2 regions of the Lactococcus muris genome follow, and region 1 is predicted to be linked to the other one. Evidence: predicted binding sites of a transcription regulator. Region 1 holds the regulator's gene; the other holds the start of a gene.
The links. Region 1 encodes HrcA, which represses chaperone genes, less so after heat shock. Its sites were predicted from a motif close to TTAGCACTCNNNNNNNNNGAGTGCTAA; they were not measured.
Positions count from the first base shown of each region.

Region 2: groES (co-chaperone GroES) is a predicted target of HrcA. The motif match lies at 4,383-4,409, and genes of this name have one in related genera.

Region 1 covers NZ_BAAFQO010000006.1:41,996-50,522, reverse strand. The annotation lists gene dnaK (molecular chaperone DnaK) at 70-1,893, opposite strand; gene grpE (nucleotide exchange factor GrpE) at 1,969-2,529, opposite strand; gene hrcA (heat-inducible transcriptional repressor HrcA) at 2,566-3,603, opposite strand; gene ACGHCK_RS04880 (hypothetical protein) at 3,749-4,177, opposite strand; gene ACGHCK_RS04875 (M15 family metallopeptidase) at 4,186-4,971, opposite strand; gene ACGHCK_RS04870 (histidine phosphatase family protein) at 4,955-5,659, opposite strand; gene ACGHCK_RS04865 (hypothetical protein) at 5,900-6,826, opposite strand; gene ACGHCK_RS04860 (hypothetical protein) at 6,916-7,596, opposite strand; gene ACGHCK_RS04855 (F0F1 ATP synthase subunit epsilon) at 7,797-8,222, opposite strand; gene atpD (F0F1 ATP synthase subunit beta) at 8,240-8,527, opposite strand, start outside.
Region 2 covers NZ_BAAFQO010000019.1:33,387-41,913, reverse strand. The annotation lists partial or broken gene ACGHCK_RS10150 (IS30 family transposase) at 1-591, opposite strand, end outside; gene bsh (choloylglycine hydrolase) at 940-1,914, opposite strand; gene groL (chaperonin GroEL) at 2,422-4,047, opposite strand; gene groES (co-chaperone GroES) at 4,076-4,357, opposite strand; gene ACGHCK_RS10130 (ClbS/DfsB family four-helix bundle protein) at 4,506-4,655, opposite strand; gene ACGHCK_RS10125 (single-stranded DNA-binding protein) at 5,037-5,426, opposite strand; gene ytpR (YtpR family tRNA-binding protein) at 5,504-6,127, opposite strand; gene ACGHCK_RS10115 (thioredoxin family protein) at 6,124-6,450, opposite strand; gene ACGHCK_RS10110 (hypothetical protein) at 6,447-6,734, opposite strand; gene pepA (glutamyl aminopeptidase) at 6,883-7,950, shown strand; gene ACGHCK_RS10100 (phosphatase PAP2 family protein) at 8,074-8,527, shown strand, end outside.

The DNA.
Region 1 (8,527 bases):
TGTTATTAAGGCACAAAAAAAGTCCAAGGGATATAACCCTTTGAACTTTTAATTTTACTTTTGACTGTCTTATTTCACTTCTTCAAAGTCACCATCAACAGTGTTGTCATCTTTAGAATCATTTTCTGTTCCCGCTGCTTGACCTGCTGCTGCTTGTTCAGCGCTTGCTTGTTCGTAAAGTTTTACTGCAAGATTTTGAGCGATTTCGCTAAGTGCTTCTGATTTTGCTTTAATGTCAGCGATATCATCGCCTTCGAGTGCCTTTTTAAGTTCTTCCTTAGCTTCTTCTGCTTTCTTAACTTCAGCTTCGTCTACTTTACCTTCAAGCTCTTTGAGTGTCTTTTCAGTTTGGAAAACAAGAGCATCTGCTTCGTTACGTGTATCTACTTCTTCTTTACGTTTTGCATCTGCTTCTGCATTTGCTTCTGCATCTTTCATCATTCTGTCGATTTCTTCATCAGAAAGACCTGAGTTAGACTTGATAACGATTGTTTGTTCTTTTTGAGTACCCAAATCTTTCGCTTTAACAGAAACAATACCATTTTTGTCAATGTCAAATGTTACTTCGATTTGTGGCACACCACGTGGTGCTGCAGGAATGTCTGTCAATTGGAAGCGGCCCAATGTTTTATTATCCGCTGCCATTGGACGTTCACCTTGAAGCACGTGGATATCAACTGCTGGTTGATTGTCTACTGCTGTTGAGAAGATTTGTGATTTAGATGTTGGGATTGTTGTATTACGTTCAATAAGTTTTGTAAAGACAGAACCCATAGTTTCGATACCAAGTGAAAGTGGAGTTACGTCAAGAAGGACAACGTCTTTAACATCACCTGAGATAACGCCACCTTGGATAGCAGCACCCATGGCAACAACTTCGTCAGGATTTACTGATTTGTTTGGAGTTTTACCTGTTTCTTTTTGCACAAGATCAACAACTGCTGGAATACGAGTTGAACCACCAACAAGGATAACTTCATCGATATCTGATGTTGAAAGTCCTGCATCCGCAAGAGCTTGACGTACAGGTTCACGAGTTGCTTCCACCAATGAAGCAGTCAATTCATCGAATTTTGCACGTGTAAGGGTCATTTCTAAGTGGAGAGGACCCGCAGCACCTGCAGTGATGAACGGCAATGAAATTTGTGTAGAAGTTACACCTGAAAGGTCTTTCTTCGCTTTTTCAGCCGCATCTTTCAAACGTTGAAGCGCCATTTTATCTTGTGAAAGGTCGATACCGTTTTCTTTTTTGAATTCAGCAACCATGTAATCGATGATGGCTTGGTCAAAGTCGTCACCACCAAGTTTGTTGTTACCTGCTGTTGCTAACACATCGAAGACACCATCACCTAACTCAAGGATAGACACGTCAAATGTACCACCACCAAGGTCGAAGACAAGGATTTTTTCATCTTTGTCTTGTTTGTCCATACCGTAAGCAAGCGCTGCTGCTGTTGGTTCATTAACGATACGTTCTACTTCAAGACCGGCAATTTTACCTGCATCTTTTGTTGCTTGACGTTGCGCATCATTAAAGTAAGCTGGAACGGTGATAACTGCTTTTTCAACTTTTTCGCCCAAGTATGCTTCAGCTGTTGCTTTTAGGTTTTGAAGAATCATTGCTGAAATTTCTTGAGGAGTGTATTCTTTACCACCAGCAGAAACTTTTTCATCTGTTCCCATTTTTGACTTGATTGAAATAACTGTATCAGGGTTTGTTACTGCTTGACGTTTCGCAGCATCACCAACTTGAATTTCACCGTTTTTAAAAGCAACAACAGATGGTGTTGTACGGTTTCCTTCTGGATTTGGAATGATTTTTGCTTCAGTTCCTTCAAGAACTGCTACTGCTGAGTTTGTTGTACCAAGGTCAATACCGATAATTTTAGACATATGCTTTACCTCTTCTTATTTTATTCTTTTTTATCTATTCTTATAGTTTAAGGACATTTCGGTCACTTTGCTTTCTTACTGTGCAACAACAACCATCGCTGGACGAAGGATGCGGTCATGGAGCTGATACCCTTTTTGGAAGACTTGAACCACATGATCTGCTGGATGTTCATCATCAACTGGAACCGTTTGAACTGCCATATGGAAGTTCGGATCAAAGGCTCCATCAGCTTTAATCTCTGTTACCCCTTCTTCTTCAAGAGCATTTATCAAACTTTCCCGCGTCATTTCTAAACCTTTTTTAACATCTTCTGTCAGACCTTCAACTGCAAGTGCACGTTCTAGGTTATCCAAACTTGGCAAAATCTTTTTGGCCAGATCTTGCGAACGGTATTTTAAGATACTTGAACGTTCTTCATTCGCACGACGTTGGATGTTTTGGATTTCTGCGCTGATGCGGAGAAACTTATTTTCCCATTCTTCAGCTCTCGCTAGGGCTTCGTCAAGTTCAGAAACTTCTTCTTCTACGATATCTTCAAGGGCTTCCTCTGTGAGTTCCTCAACTGCTTCCTCAGTCACCTCATCCACTTTTTCAGCCTGGACTTTCTTCATATCTTCTTTCTTTTTTTCAGCCATGTTGTTTCCTTTTCTTTTAAAAAATTTCATATTATATTAACTTATCTCATAGTGATTCCCATCAAGGTAACGGTAGTAGTCCATCAATTTCATACTGAGGACTTTAGCAAGTAAGTCCAGCCTACTCAAGGTTTTTTGATAATCTTGTTCTACAGGACCGATAACTGTCAAGGTCCCTAGTCCCCGATAAGGAATGACAAACTTTTGACTAATCAATGTTAAGTTTGCAAAATAGGATACATTATCAATAACTACTGAACGCATCTCCTCTGTATTTGTCAGTGCTCGTATTTCTTGCGCCATGCGCGCATCGTCACTTAAAATTTTATAAAGCTCAGACAGGTTGTCCGTCGCAAACTCAAAAACATGTTCACGCCCACTACTTGTCAGCTTTTCTGTAAGTAAGTCAGCAAATACAGTATCAAAGAGCCTTAAGACGTCCGTTGTTACTTTAAAATAACGTTGAACAATCTGCGGAATTTCCGTTCGTAACGCGTAATGCACTTCCAAAACCTTCTTACCTACCAAACGTTCCTTAATGAGATGGGTGAAGATTTGTAAATCTTGCTCACTCATACTTTTAGGAAGAACAAATTGGTTGGTACGAATCTCACCTGTCGCTAGACCCATCACTGTTAATATAGAGTGATTATCCAGAGTAACAAGCTCAAAAGACTGTAAAACTTGTTCGCTTTGAGGAACATTGAGTACAAAGGAAGTTAGACCTGTCAGACTTGACAAAATCTCACTCGCCCTTTCAAATAAGTCCGAAAGACGGTAAAATTCGCCGTCAAAGGAGCTCATAATTTCGAAAAGATCATTTTGTGTAAATTCTTCCAAGCGTAATACATTTTCAATAAAATATTTATAGCCTGAAATACTAGGTACACGTCCACTCGATGTGTGCTCTTTTTGGATAAGACCAAGATTTTCTAGCACTTTCATGTCATTTCTGATCGTTGCACTCGAAGCCTTAATTTGTTCCAGCAAGGCATTTGAACCTACTGGTGTATGTTCTTTGGCGTAAAGAGAGACAATCAAATTCAAAATCTGCTGTTGCCGTTCTGTAATCATACTTGTCTCCTTTCTTCACATTTAGCACTCGATACCCTTAAGTGCTAACAATATTATTATATCCCTTATTTGATAACTTGTCAAGAAAAAAGACCAAAAAATTAGCACTCTTTTTTATAGAGTGCTAATTTTTGGCTTTTGGTCATTAAATCAGCCCAATATCCTTGGCGACAAAGCGAATACTCAACAAGCTGACAAGGAGAACAGCTAGTGGAAACAATAGACTTAAACTTTGCTGCTGTGTGAAATACTGATAAAGCCAATCAATAATTACCAGAGCTGCTGCAACCTCCAAAAGCAGCATTCCGACATGAAAAAAGCGGATAATCAAAAGAATGATTAGAAATACAAGTAAAATTTGTATCACACTTTGCCATTGTGCGACTGGAGCTAAGACTTGATTAATAAAACTTGTGACTGTACGACTTGTATTTTGGAAAACAGTTGTGAAGGGATTAGGACTTGCTAAAAGCCTTTGTGCTACACTTATTAGAGTGTAGAGAAATAAAGCAAGGTTAGCATATAAAACAAGATGCGCTTTGTTCAACATAGATGTACGGTTCCTTTTAAACATGTTTCCTTTCATTGAGGCAGTAATTTTAGATATTCTTCAAGCGTAAGATCATGTTTTGCCATATATTTTGCGTTATCTATCCCTACATAGCGGAAATGCCAGTCTTCATAATCTACTCCCGTGGAAGACTTTCCTCCCTCAGGAAAACGTAAAATGAAGCCATAATTCGGAGCAATCTTTCTCAGCTCTGCCACAACATCTTTGGGGCTTTGATTTAAGGCATCCACTGTCGATATATCCACAGCCAAGCCGGTTTGATGTTCTGAACTTCCTGCCGGCTGTGAATAAGTTTTGACATTATTCTCTGCTTCTTCCCGGGAAATTGGCTGTCCTGTATTGTTGAGCGAACCTGCAGCACCAGCCATTTCACGCTCTACGTAGCCATTAAAAAGTTGCTCTTGATAGGCTACTGAACGATAAGCTGAGATGAGATGCTCAGAAGAATCAATGGCTTGAGCCGCTCCTAAAAATTTCTCCAGAGCTTCCGCAATGCGGCTGTCCACTTGAACACCAGCAACGGTTGTTAGATGAGGAGAGAGTTCTTCTTTAGGATGCGCTCTATTCACCAATATTAAATTCCAATCTGACTGATGTGCTTCTGGTAAATCTGACTTTTTGTTTTCAGATTTGGGACTTGAGACTGCCGATTTGTTCGAACTTGTCGTTTCTTTAGTGCCTTGTGATTGAAGTTTATTCACGGCAAGCACACACAGAAAAATAAAGGTTAGGAGAACAAAGATCCCTCCAAAAATTCTTCCTTTTTTTAATTTTTTCTTTTTAGTCTGTCTTTGCATTTTTCATCACTTCTGCTCCAAGCTTACGGTAAGCCATGGAACCAATTTCTCCAACTTCAAACTTCCCATTTTCAAAACTAAGATGTGTCACAGAGCCATTGTCTAAATTATACGGGCGTTCCATATCGGGCTGAAGCATCTTGACATAGCTCCCAATGGTCATGCCATGACTCACGACAACGATATTCTTTGCCCCAGCGGCCTCTGATTCAGCAGCCATATCCGCAAAGCCACTCATGATGCGTCCAGAGAGTTCTTCCCAGGTTTCAGCCCAGCCTGCAGTATCTACTTCATAGATTGCACGCGCCAGTTCTTCATCTGTCGGAAATTTGCCAGTAGCTCTCCAATCCTTTTCATCAAATACAATCGGAAGAACCCCATCAAATAGCTCTCCATCATAACCTCCATCAAAGGAGCCGAAACACCACTCACGGATGCGCTTGTCCATCTTGTAAGGAATATTTTGATTGTCTGAATACTCCAAGATGAAGCCCATAGTTTGAATAGTTCTTCCGGAATCAGAGGAATAGGCGCGATCAAATTTTAATCCCTTTTCTTTGAAGCCTAGCCCTAATTCCATAACACCACGTTCCCCCTCTGCTGTCAAAGGGGTGTCAGACCAGCCTTGCGCACGACCGATTGTATTGAACATTGTTTTTCCGTGCCTTACTAAATAAATCTCAACCATGAATTCACCTTGTCTTTTTTCTATTCTATATCTTAATATTATACTTTATTTCACAGCAATTGAACAGAGAAAAATAACTTCTGTTACCCAAGAGACTTGATTTCTAGCTTAGTTCTCACTCTTTTCTTGACTTGCCTGTGCAGACGCTTCACATTGGCTAAACCCGCTCAGCAAGTTTGAGATAAGCCTTACTTGTTGAAGTGTATCAAAAAAATCCCTTCTTTCAGAGATTTCTTCTTTTCACTTTCCAAAAAATTGCCGCAACCAGCTGAGTTTTTTCAACGCGCTTAGAAATAAGGCAGAAGCACAAACTCCTGTGACAGCCCCGCCAGCACTGGCAGCATTAACTGCAATAGAATGCTTACGCACTGCTTCTTTTTCGACCTGGCTTCCTTCATCTTGAATATTTGTATTTTTTGCCGTTTGTTCTCCTTCCAAAGCCACAAGTCCTTGACCTAAGCGAGTGTACGCTTTATCTGACAAAGTTGCTGTATGAGAAGCAGAGACTTGTGGTTTTGAAATTCCCTTATTGAGCAACTTTTCCACTTGTTCTTTTTTACTCTTCTCATCAGCCCTCTCGTGAAGATTAGATGTTTCTTGTCCCAAGCTTTCAAGCTCTCCTATAGGAACGACTGGCGTGATTGGGGCAGGATATTCTGGAAGAAGTGGTGCTACAGTTGGTAGAGTGAAATCAGGTTGCATTGGTATTAGTGGTGGAGCAGTTGGTGTAATAGGCTTAGGCGGTTCTACCGTTACTGGCGGAATCGTCGGAACGGTTATATCTGGTTTTATCGGTATTAGCGGTGGCATTGTTGGTGTAATGGGGTGTGGCGGTTCAGTCGTCACTGGCGGTACGATTAAATCAGGAGTTTCTGATACCTCTTGCCCCCCTGCCGTTGACGTATCAATGTTCGCCTCCTCATGCGTTAAATGGAAAGTAAGATTTTTATCGCCTGTGTGGTTCTCCGATAGGTCCCAGACGTTCTTGCCCATATCCTGCTCGGCACCCTGAGAAAAGTTTTCTGGCAAGACCATGTTATATGCTGCCGTACTCCCTTGTATCCCATCAGCAGCGGAAAGAGAGAGTGCTTTGAGAGGGGCAGGACTTGTTGTGATGCTCCCAACTAAAGCGACCGTTAAACTGATGACTTGTTTTTTATTTCTCATATAGCTTCAAAACTCCTTTCTAATGTTTTCCTTTTTGTTCACAACCCCTTTAAACGGTATATAAACATTTCTCCAGAAACTTCTGGAATTTATTTTCTCATATGCGGGCTTGTCTTAAGCAAATCTTCAAAGAAAAGTTGCCCCATGTCACCATTGATAATTTCTGTAGCACGAAGTGTACTTGCTTTATCTGTCAAAGTATGTTGAATCCGAGAATTTTTGACTTCCAAATCCAGTAATTCAACTGCTTCTTGTAGACTAGAAACTTCCTCTAGTTTTAAAACTCGAATGATGTAGTCAATGCTCTTCAAATTTAGATATCTTTCTGGAATCGGTGTACTTTTCAAGGTTTGACAGTCTAAGATTCTTTCAACATCATCAACAAGTTCTTTTCTTTTTCGACTATATTTTGGAAAAATCTGTTTGACGAGGGCTTTTCTCCCTATAGGTAATGCGTCACTCCCAAATACTTTTTTAAGTAAACCGTTCAAAAAAACGCCCAGTGCCCACAGGGAAAAGCTAACAATGAATGTCCCTAGAAAAGCCTCCAGAATAGAGCGTTCTGGCTGTCCCTCAATGAAAGAAAAATCGTTCGCAAGGTAGAAAAAAAGAACAACTATTGGTAATGCAAAGGCCAATAAGGCCGAACGATAATCGATTTTATGTTGAATTTCTTCTAAAAATTCTATCTTCAAAATTTCAAATTGATTAAGCGTTTCTTCAAGAACTTCTAAAGTTTGCATTACTTCTTCGCAATAACCCAAAGCCATATTTTCCTCCTTTCTCACACTTTTCCCCTCTTTTATTCCACATGATGTTTGAAAAAACTTTATTAATTATTCTGTAACTTATTGTGAAAACTAACGTAAAATTTGTCTTCTGTTTTACATTTTAACATTTTCATTCGATTTTTTGTTACGTTTCTGTTAAAAAATAAAAAAACATCCACTGAGAGATGTTTTGAGATTTATTAATAGTGTTTCGATACATTCAAACGGTTAATCGCACGGTGAAGTGCCACCTCTGCACGCTTAACTTCATCAGCTTTATGCGCTGCTTTTGCTTCTTCAAGTTCTTTTTCAGCACGAAGCTTCGCACGTTCAGCACGTGGAACATCAATATCTCGATTGCGTTCGGCAGAGTCTGCAATAACAGTAATCAAGCTCTCTTTCACTTCGATAATTCCACCATTCACAGCGATATAATCAACATGCTTCATATCATCAGGGCGACGCACCTTAAGTTCACTGATTTGTAAACCAGCGATGGTTGAAATCATATTGGGCAAAATCCCCATATCGCCACCGATAGTATGCGCAAGAATGTAGGTTGCATGGTGATCATAAATGACACCTGCAGGAGTGATGACCTGAACAGCCATGACATTTTCACTCATCTCGGCAACCTCCTATCCTAGTAACCCATTTTTTTAGCTTTTTCGAGAACGTCTTCGATTGGACCTACGCCACGGAAAGCATCTTCTGGGATTTCATCGTATTTGCCATCCAAGATAGCCTTAAAGTCTTCCACTGTTTTTTCAACCGGTACATAAGAGCCTGGAATACCCGTGAATGTTTCAGCAACGTTAAAGTTTTGCGAAAGGAAGAACTGAATACGACGTGCGCGGTTAACCAATACTTTTTCGTCGTCAGACAATTCATCCATACCAAGGATAGCAATGATATCTTGCAATTCTCTATA
Region 2 (8,527 bases), on a different contig from region 1:
AACCAAGCATGAACCACCAGTCTTTCCAGCTACAGTATCGGCTTCCCAATGTCCAATCTCCAGACGTTGATTGGCACTTTCTGGACGTTCATGAATGGTATGGGAGATAGGGATTTTCCCCCTCTTTTCTTGATGTCCTTTCGTGTGCCTAGTTTTCCCTTTATGACGCAGTGAACGAATTAACCCACGATTACCATGACTTAATTTTTCAAGCTCAAATAGGCCATTATAGATTGCCCTATAGAGGGTTGTATAACTGACCTGTACTTCCGAATCTTCATGCTTTAATCGTGCAGAGATTTGTTCAGGAGACCATTGTAAATCAACGAATAAGTGTCTCACTTTCTCCCAATATTGACGATTGGTGAAGATTGCTTTTCTTCCACAATGACTTTTTCTGCTCTGGTATTTGCTTTGGGCAACCGTTGGAGAGTAGTCCTGATTAACACTATTTCTTTTAAGCTCCCTTGAAATTGTGGAGACACTCCGATTTAAGCGTCTAGCGATTTCACGCACAGAAACCTTTTGTGATGACCACAAAAATATACTTTCTCGTTCAAATATTGTAAGATGAGTGTAGGGACTATTCATATTTCCTCCAGCTTAATAATGTTCTCGACAAACTTATTATACTGGATTTATGAATAGTCTTTTTTCTGTTGCACTTAAATTATAAATTCAAGCTACTAAAAAATCCCCACCGAAGCAGGGACACCTATAAGAACAGACTTTTATTATAACATAAAAGAGCACCGCGAAACTACGACGCTCTCAATTCTATGAATAATATGTTTGCCGCTCACTTAAGCAAAAAGACGGCCTTGGATGTTACTGTTGTAGCTTATGGCTCCAAATATATTCTGACATCTGTTTTTTTACTTTTCAAGCGCCAATCTGAATGTTTTCATTTAGAAAAAATTTACCAACATTCTACATAAACTAATTGGCATAATTAATTTGCTGCTTTTCTACTAGGGGATACTTAACTATTTGATTACTCTCCAAGTCCTCTTTAAACATATCTAAGGCTGTAATTTGGCTATTTTCATATGTTCGATAATAATAGATTCCCTTATCTGCATTGCAGCAGGATGAATATACTGTATATTCGTATTTCTCATCTCCTACGTCACACAGGCCTCTTTGTTGCTCCACTGCTCCTAATATATGGAAAAACTGGCTAATGCTTTCATCTTCTGAATTTCCTGATACTGAATTTAATTTCGCAAAAGCTGCTCTAACAAATCGAGATGTTGAAGAAAGATCTCCTGGTAAGCCTATTCCTCCCATACCTCGACTATAAACCTCTAAATCCACTTGATTTGAAAAATTATTTTTAGGTGTCATGTTAGATAATGCACGATAGTTATTCAAATTAAAGAGTTGATAATCAAAAGAAGGATTATTTGTTAAAACTCCTACAGGATTATCGTATATATGAAGCCCATCTTCCATACTTTCAATGACGATTGATTTCTCCTTATCTGCAAGCAACCAATGCAACGGTGATAGAGGAAGGTCATCACTAAAATTAATATTGACTAAATTTATAGTATTTAAAAGTTTTTTGGCTTCATCTACAGTCGTACACTGCCCTAAAATGTATGGAATAAATTCAAAAGGTGAAACATTTTCTTTTCCTTCCTCATATTCATTATAGTATGCGTAACCAGCAAAATTTAACCCAGCCATACATAGCCCTTTTTCATTCATGGCATCATAGTAAAGAGGATAATCTGCTATACCTGCAGCTATTCCAATCATTGCATAATAAGTATTTAAATTTTCTATTTTTCGAAAATCTAAGATATAATTTCTCGGAGTAATAGCTACAACTTCATTGTAAGATATCTCATAGTCAAAATTTCTTCCAAAGTAATGGTCTTTTGTCACGTATGTAATTGATGTGCACATAATTCCCTCCAAATTCTCAACTTAATGCTAGATACCGTGTTTATTACACTATACCCAAACAGTTTCAATAGACAATGTTTTGAATAAATTTCATACAATTGACCACATTTTATTAACTCTTCACAGCTTTAAACGTTCCCTATGAAAAGTTTACACAATTTCTAAAGTGTGAAGAAAATTCTAAGCAATCAACCGTATTCAACCACATTATAGTAGTCATTCTGCCTCATGTCAAGAAATTTCTTCCATACAAGAAAAGATTAAACACATGTACCTATCCTAGCAAAATCAAACACATCTCTGAAAATAATGATGGAACGTATAGGACATGCTAAGGCAGATACTCCCCTATTAATTTATAACCATGTTACTCAAAAATCAAAAGATCAGATAACAACTGCCCTAGATAATATACTTTAAATTATTGTCCACCTTTTGCTCCCTTTATGCATTTTATGAGTAAAGACACAAAAAGAACCCTTATTATTAAAGGGTTCTTTTATAATATTACATCATGCCACCCATCATTGACGGATCCATGGCTGGAGCAGCTGGACTAGCTGGCTCTGGTTTATCCGCAACAACTGCTTCTGTCGTCAAGATAAGACCTGCTACTGATGCAGCATTTTGAAGTGCTGAACGTGTTACTTTTGCGGGATCCACAATACCTGCTTCAATCATTTGCACCCACTCACCGGTAGCCGCATTGAAGCCGACACCTTTACCTGCAGATTTGAGCTTGTCAATGATGACTGAACCTTCATAACCAGCATTGGCTGCAATTTGGCGTACAGGCTCTTCAAGTGCACGGCGAACGATGGTCACACCTGTTTGTACATCCCCTTCTTCTTCCAGCGCATCAAGAGCAGAGAGGACTGTTACAAGAGCAGTACCACCACCAGCGACGATACCTTCTTCTACAGCTGCACGTGTTGCATTAAGCGCATCTTCGATTAAAAGTTTTTGTGCTTTGAGTTCAGTTTCTGTAGCAGCACCTACTTTAATCACAGCGACACCGCCAGAAAGTTTTGCTAAGCGCTCTTGAAGTTTTTCACGGTCAAATTCAGAAGTTGTTTGTTCAACTTGAGCTTTGAGCGTAGCTACACGTGTTGCAATTGCATCTGCTGAACCAGCTCCTTCAACAATTGTTGTGTGTTCTTTATCGACAGTGACTTTGCTCGCCTGTCCAAGGGCTTCTAAACCTGCATCTTTAAGTTCCAAACCAAGCTCTTCTGTAATAACAGTCCCACCTGTAAGGATAGCTAAATCTTCCAGTTGTGCTTTACGACGGTCACCAAACCCTGGTGCTTTGACAGCAACGACATTGAAAGTACCACGAATCTTGTTCAACACAAGAGTTGGTAAAGCTTCACCATCAACATCATCTGCTACGATAAGCAAAGGACGGTTTGTTTTCAAGATTTGTTCAAGTAAAGGTAAGATTTCTTGGATATTTGAAATCTTCTTGTCCGTAATCAAGATGTATGGATTATCAAGGTTAGCAACCATTTTTTCATTATCTGTTACCATGTATTGAGACAAGTAACCACGGTCAAACTGCATACCTTCTACAACTTCAAGTTCAGTTTGCATACCTTTTGACTCTTCAATAGTAATAACACCGTCATTACCAACTTTTTCCATAGCATTGGAGATGTACTCTCCAACTTTTTCTGAACGAGAGGATACAGCTGCAACTTGTGCAATAGCTTCCTTACCAGATACTGGGATAGCCAACTCTTTAAGTGCTTTCACAGCTGTTTCAGTAGCCAGCTCAATACCACGACGAATTCCCACTGGGTTAGCACCAGCAGTTACGTTTTTCAAGCCCTCACGGACGATAGCTTGTGTCAAAACTGTGGCTGTTGTTGTTCCGTCACCGGCAACATCATTTGTTTTTGAAGCAACTTCACTAACCAGTTTTGCTCCCATATTTTCAAAATGATCTTCCAGCTCAATCTCTTTTGCGATAGTTACACCATCGTTAGTGATAAGGGGACTTCCGTAAGATTTTTCAAGAACAACATTACGACCTTTAGGGCCAAGTGTTGTTTTTACTGTATCTGCTAAAATATCAATACCACGAACCATTGCTGAACGTGCATCTGATGAAAATTTAATATCTTTTGCCATTTTTTACTCTCTCCTGTCTTTATTTTCCTTAAACAATCGCAAGAATATCAGATTCCTTGATAATCAAGAAATCTTCGCCTTCAAATTTTACATTGGTACCCGCAAATTTTTCAAAGAGAACTGTATCACCAACTTGTACTGTAGGTGCAATAACCGTTCCATGATGAGTTGTTTTTCCTGGACCTACTGCTACTACTTCAGCAATCTGCGGCTTTTCTTGGGCCGCTGAAGCCAAGACAATACCACCTAAAGATTTTTCTTCTTCCTCTTTTATACGCAAAACAACGCGATCTGCTAAGGGTTTCAACATGTTATTCCTCCATTTTTGTTTTATTTTAGCACTCTTTAAGTTTGACTGCTAACTTATATCTCTTATTTTACCGCGAAGGTCAAAATTAGTCAAGAAAAAAACTCTTTTTTCTATCTTTGGAACCTTTTATTATGAAGGCGTATCTTCTTCAGAGCCCAATCATAATAGAGGCAAGAGAGAACTGAAAATACTGCCCTAAGCTTGTCGTTCCAGTCCACGAATAAAAACTCTCTGTGTAGAGCGCTTTATCAAAAAATTGTCGCAAGGGACTAAGCCTTTCTTCATGACTCACAGACATTTTTTCTTGATTGCTCTAGTAGGGAGTTATTTGCTGCTTTTCTCCAAAATATTGGTTCATTTCCAACTATAGAGGAGGGTAAAAAGTCTTGATTCTCCCTTACATAGTTTTGTAAAAGTATCTGCCACTCACAAAAATGCACAAAGACATCATATATGTTTTTGTCCCGCCCCTAATGTGCTTTCCCTACCTCGTTCATAGCCAAACTTAAAGTTGCTTTCTCGTGCTTCAAGAGAGTTATACAACCAAGTTACATATTTTACTCCAGTTTTCCTATGAAAAAAGAAGAAGTTCTTCCTTTATTTTTCGCGTTTGTATCCTTCTTCCTCATCCTTCATTGTTTCCTTTATATTAGCAGAAGAAAAATGGTTTTTTTCGCTGTCAAAAGGGAAGTTCTTCTTCTTTCAAATCTAGAGGCTCACTTTCTACATTTCCCTGTCGCATGGCGACTGTTGCACGGCTCTCCAAAAGATCAAAGTTTTTAACCAAAACTTCTGTCACATAGCGTTTCTGTTCCTGTTTATCAAGATAAGTTCGCGTTCGTATTTCTCCTTCAACCGCAAGTAAAGCTCCTTTTTTAGCATAAGATGCACAATGTTCAGCAGCTCTTTCCCAAAAAACTAGGGAAATAAAGTCCGCATCCTTCTCACCTTCTGCATTTTTGTAGCGTCTTTTAACTGCTAAATTTATCCTAAGCAAGCTCTTATCGTTTGTCGTCTTACTTAGCTCTGGGGTTGCAACAAGCCGCCCAATAAGTAGTGTTTTATTCATCGTTTTACCTCCTGTTATTAATAATACGAAAAAAGATTCCAACTTTCACTGGAATCTTTTTCTTTATTTTATTTTTTTTAAGCTTGCCACATTGTTTCTGGGTCAAAAGCTGCACCAGCTGTCACGTCTGTTTGTAGGTCAATAATTCCACGAACTTGTGGCGCATTTGGCAAATCAAGCTCACGCGCTGAACATAACATACCAAAGGAAGGTACACCACGCAGAGCACCAGGCCAAATCAAACTTCCTGAAGGCATCATAGCACCTGGTAAGGCTGCAACTGTTTTCATACCAACAAAGGCATTAGGTGCGCCACAAACGATTTGCACAGGTTCTTCTAATCCCACATCTACTTGACATACATGCAAATGATCACTGTCTGCATGATCTTCCATTGTGAGAATCTCCGCCACAACGAACTTGGGCTGTCCATCATATACAAGTTGCTCTTCAAACCCTGCTTTACTCAATCTTAGGTTAAGCTCTGCAACCTGTGCTTTAGTCAAAGCGTTTTGCCCTTGAGCCAAATCTGGCCACTCTTCTTTAACATTGAAAATATTCCAAGCTACTGTTTGCCCAGTATCTTCACGGAAGACACGCGCAACATCCGCCTTACGCTCGTAGTTTACGTCCGCTCCCTCATTGTTCGCCACAATAAGCATGAGGACATCACCCACATTTTTATTATACGTTGCAATCATTTTCTTTCTTCTACACCCTTCAAAAATTCACTCACTTCTTCTTTTGTTTTACGCAATTTATTAACCAAACGGCCTGTTTCCTTGCCATTTTCAAGTGTTACAAAACTAGGAATGCCCATGATTCCCCATTCGATAGCTAAGTCCATAAATTCATCACGATCAACTTCTACAAAGTTAAAATCTGAAAACTCTGCTTCGAGTTCTGGCATTCTTGGTTTGATGAACGTGCAGTCGGGACACCAGCCTGCAGTAAAGAACAGCACGTGTTTGCCATCTGATTTAACAATTTCAGCAAGCTCTTCGTAATTTTTTGGAATAATCATAAATACTCCTCTCCTAACTCTGTAATTTTCAAGGTTTCTCCATCAATTTCAAAATTGATATTTTGGTTTTTCCCAACAACCACACCACCTTTATAAATAGCTCCTCGATCAGCTTCTTCAAAGAGCCAGACCACTTGAATATCTTGATCGGCAAAAGATTCGCGTACAGCGTCAATAAGCTCCTCGCGCAAATTACCCTCAATATGTTTGTAGCCTCGGTAAAGTATCTGCGCGCCAGCTATAGCGGCAAGCAAACCCAAGCCAACTTTAAAATATTTTTTCATATAAAAATTTTAACATAAAATCTTTCATATTAATACTTATAATTACTCCTCCTTCCTCTTGTACCAGTTGCCCCCTCCTGACAATATGTTGTCATATGTTACCTTTAAATGCTACAATAAGGGGTATAAAAAACCAAAGGAGCCTCACATGACTTTATTTAGCAAGATTAAAGAAATAACTGAAATCCAAGCAACCAGCGGCTATGAAGCCCCTATGCGTGACTATATGCGCGCACGCATGATTGAGCTAGGATATAGCCCTGAAACTGATGGCCTTGGAGGCATCTTTGTCACAAAAGAAAGTCAAATAAAAAATGCTCCACGCGTGATGATTGCTGCGCATATGGATGAAGTTGGTTTCATGGTTTCCTCCATCAAATCTGACGGAACTTTTCGCGTTGTCGCTCTTGGTGGATGGAACCCCTTAGTTATTAGTGCCCAACGTTTCACTCTATTTACACGTGATGGTCAAAAAATCCCTGTCGTTACCGGCGGCTTACCTCCACATCTTTTACGCGGTGCTTCCGGAGCACTCACTTTGCCACAAGTTGAAGACATTATCTTTGATGGTGGTTTCATGAACAGAGAGGAAGTTTTAGAATTTGGGATACGTCAAGGGGATGTTATCGTCCCAGAAGCTGAAACTATCTTAACTGCCAATGGCAAAAATGTTATCGGCAAAGCTTGGGATAACCGTTATGGTTGTCTTATGGTTCTAGAACTTTTGGACTACCTTAAAGATAAGGAATTGCCTGTTACATTAATTATTGGCGCAAATGTCCAAGAAGAAGTTGGTCTGCGCGGCGCTCATGTTTCAACACGAAAATTCAGACCTGAGCTCTTCTTCGCTGTCGACTGTTCACCGGCAACGGATACATTTGCTAATGACAACGGTCGTCTAGGTGCAGGCTCACTGCTCCGTTACTATGACCCCGGACACATCATGCTTCCTGGTATGAAAGATTTCTTGCTCAATACAGCAGAAATCAACGGCATTAAGACACAAGCCTACATCTCCAAAGGCGGCACCGACGCTGGTGCGGCCCACTTGCAAAATGAAGGCATACCTTCAACAACAATCGGCGTATGTGCACGTTACATCCACAGCCATCAAAGTATCTTCAACATTGATGACTTCATGGAAGCTCAAAACTTTATTCGTGCCATTGTGACATCACTTGATAAAGAAAAGATTTCAAAGATTAAAAATTATTAGTTTACAAAGAGGCAGCCGCCTCTTTTTAGCGGTAATTCGCTAAAATCCCTCTAGCATTCATCTTTGTTTTAGATAAAAAGTAAAAAATAAAAGTCATTTTTCAAATAAGATATGAAGGAAACTATGAATAAAAAAATCTACTATAGCTTAGGTGCTGTGGCACTAGCTTTATTTATAATACTCACTGTTATTGTGAAGCTCCATTACACCCATTCTCCAATGCCATATATTGATCCCTACTTGCAGACAGCTGCATGGCACTTGCAAGACAACACTTTTCTTATACAAGTTTCATCTATTGTTGCAGTCCTTCTAGGGGATGCTCTGGGAGCTATAGTTGCGCTAATCATTATTGCGGTTCTTTTTATTAAAGATAAAGTGTCAGCGATTTGGCTGGCCCTTGTTTCGGGAATAGCTGTGGGAGGCAATGCGCTCATCAAGCTCATCATTGGTCGTGAGCGTCCAGAACTGCACCGTTTTCCTGCCTTTTTCGATCAAACTGGGAAAAGTTTTGCGAGTGGGCATACGACTTTTGCAGTCGTCCTGTTTGGTTGTCTCTTTTTCATCCTCTTACAAT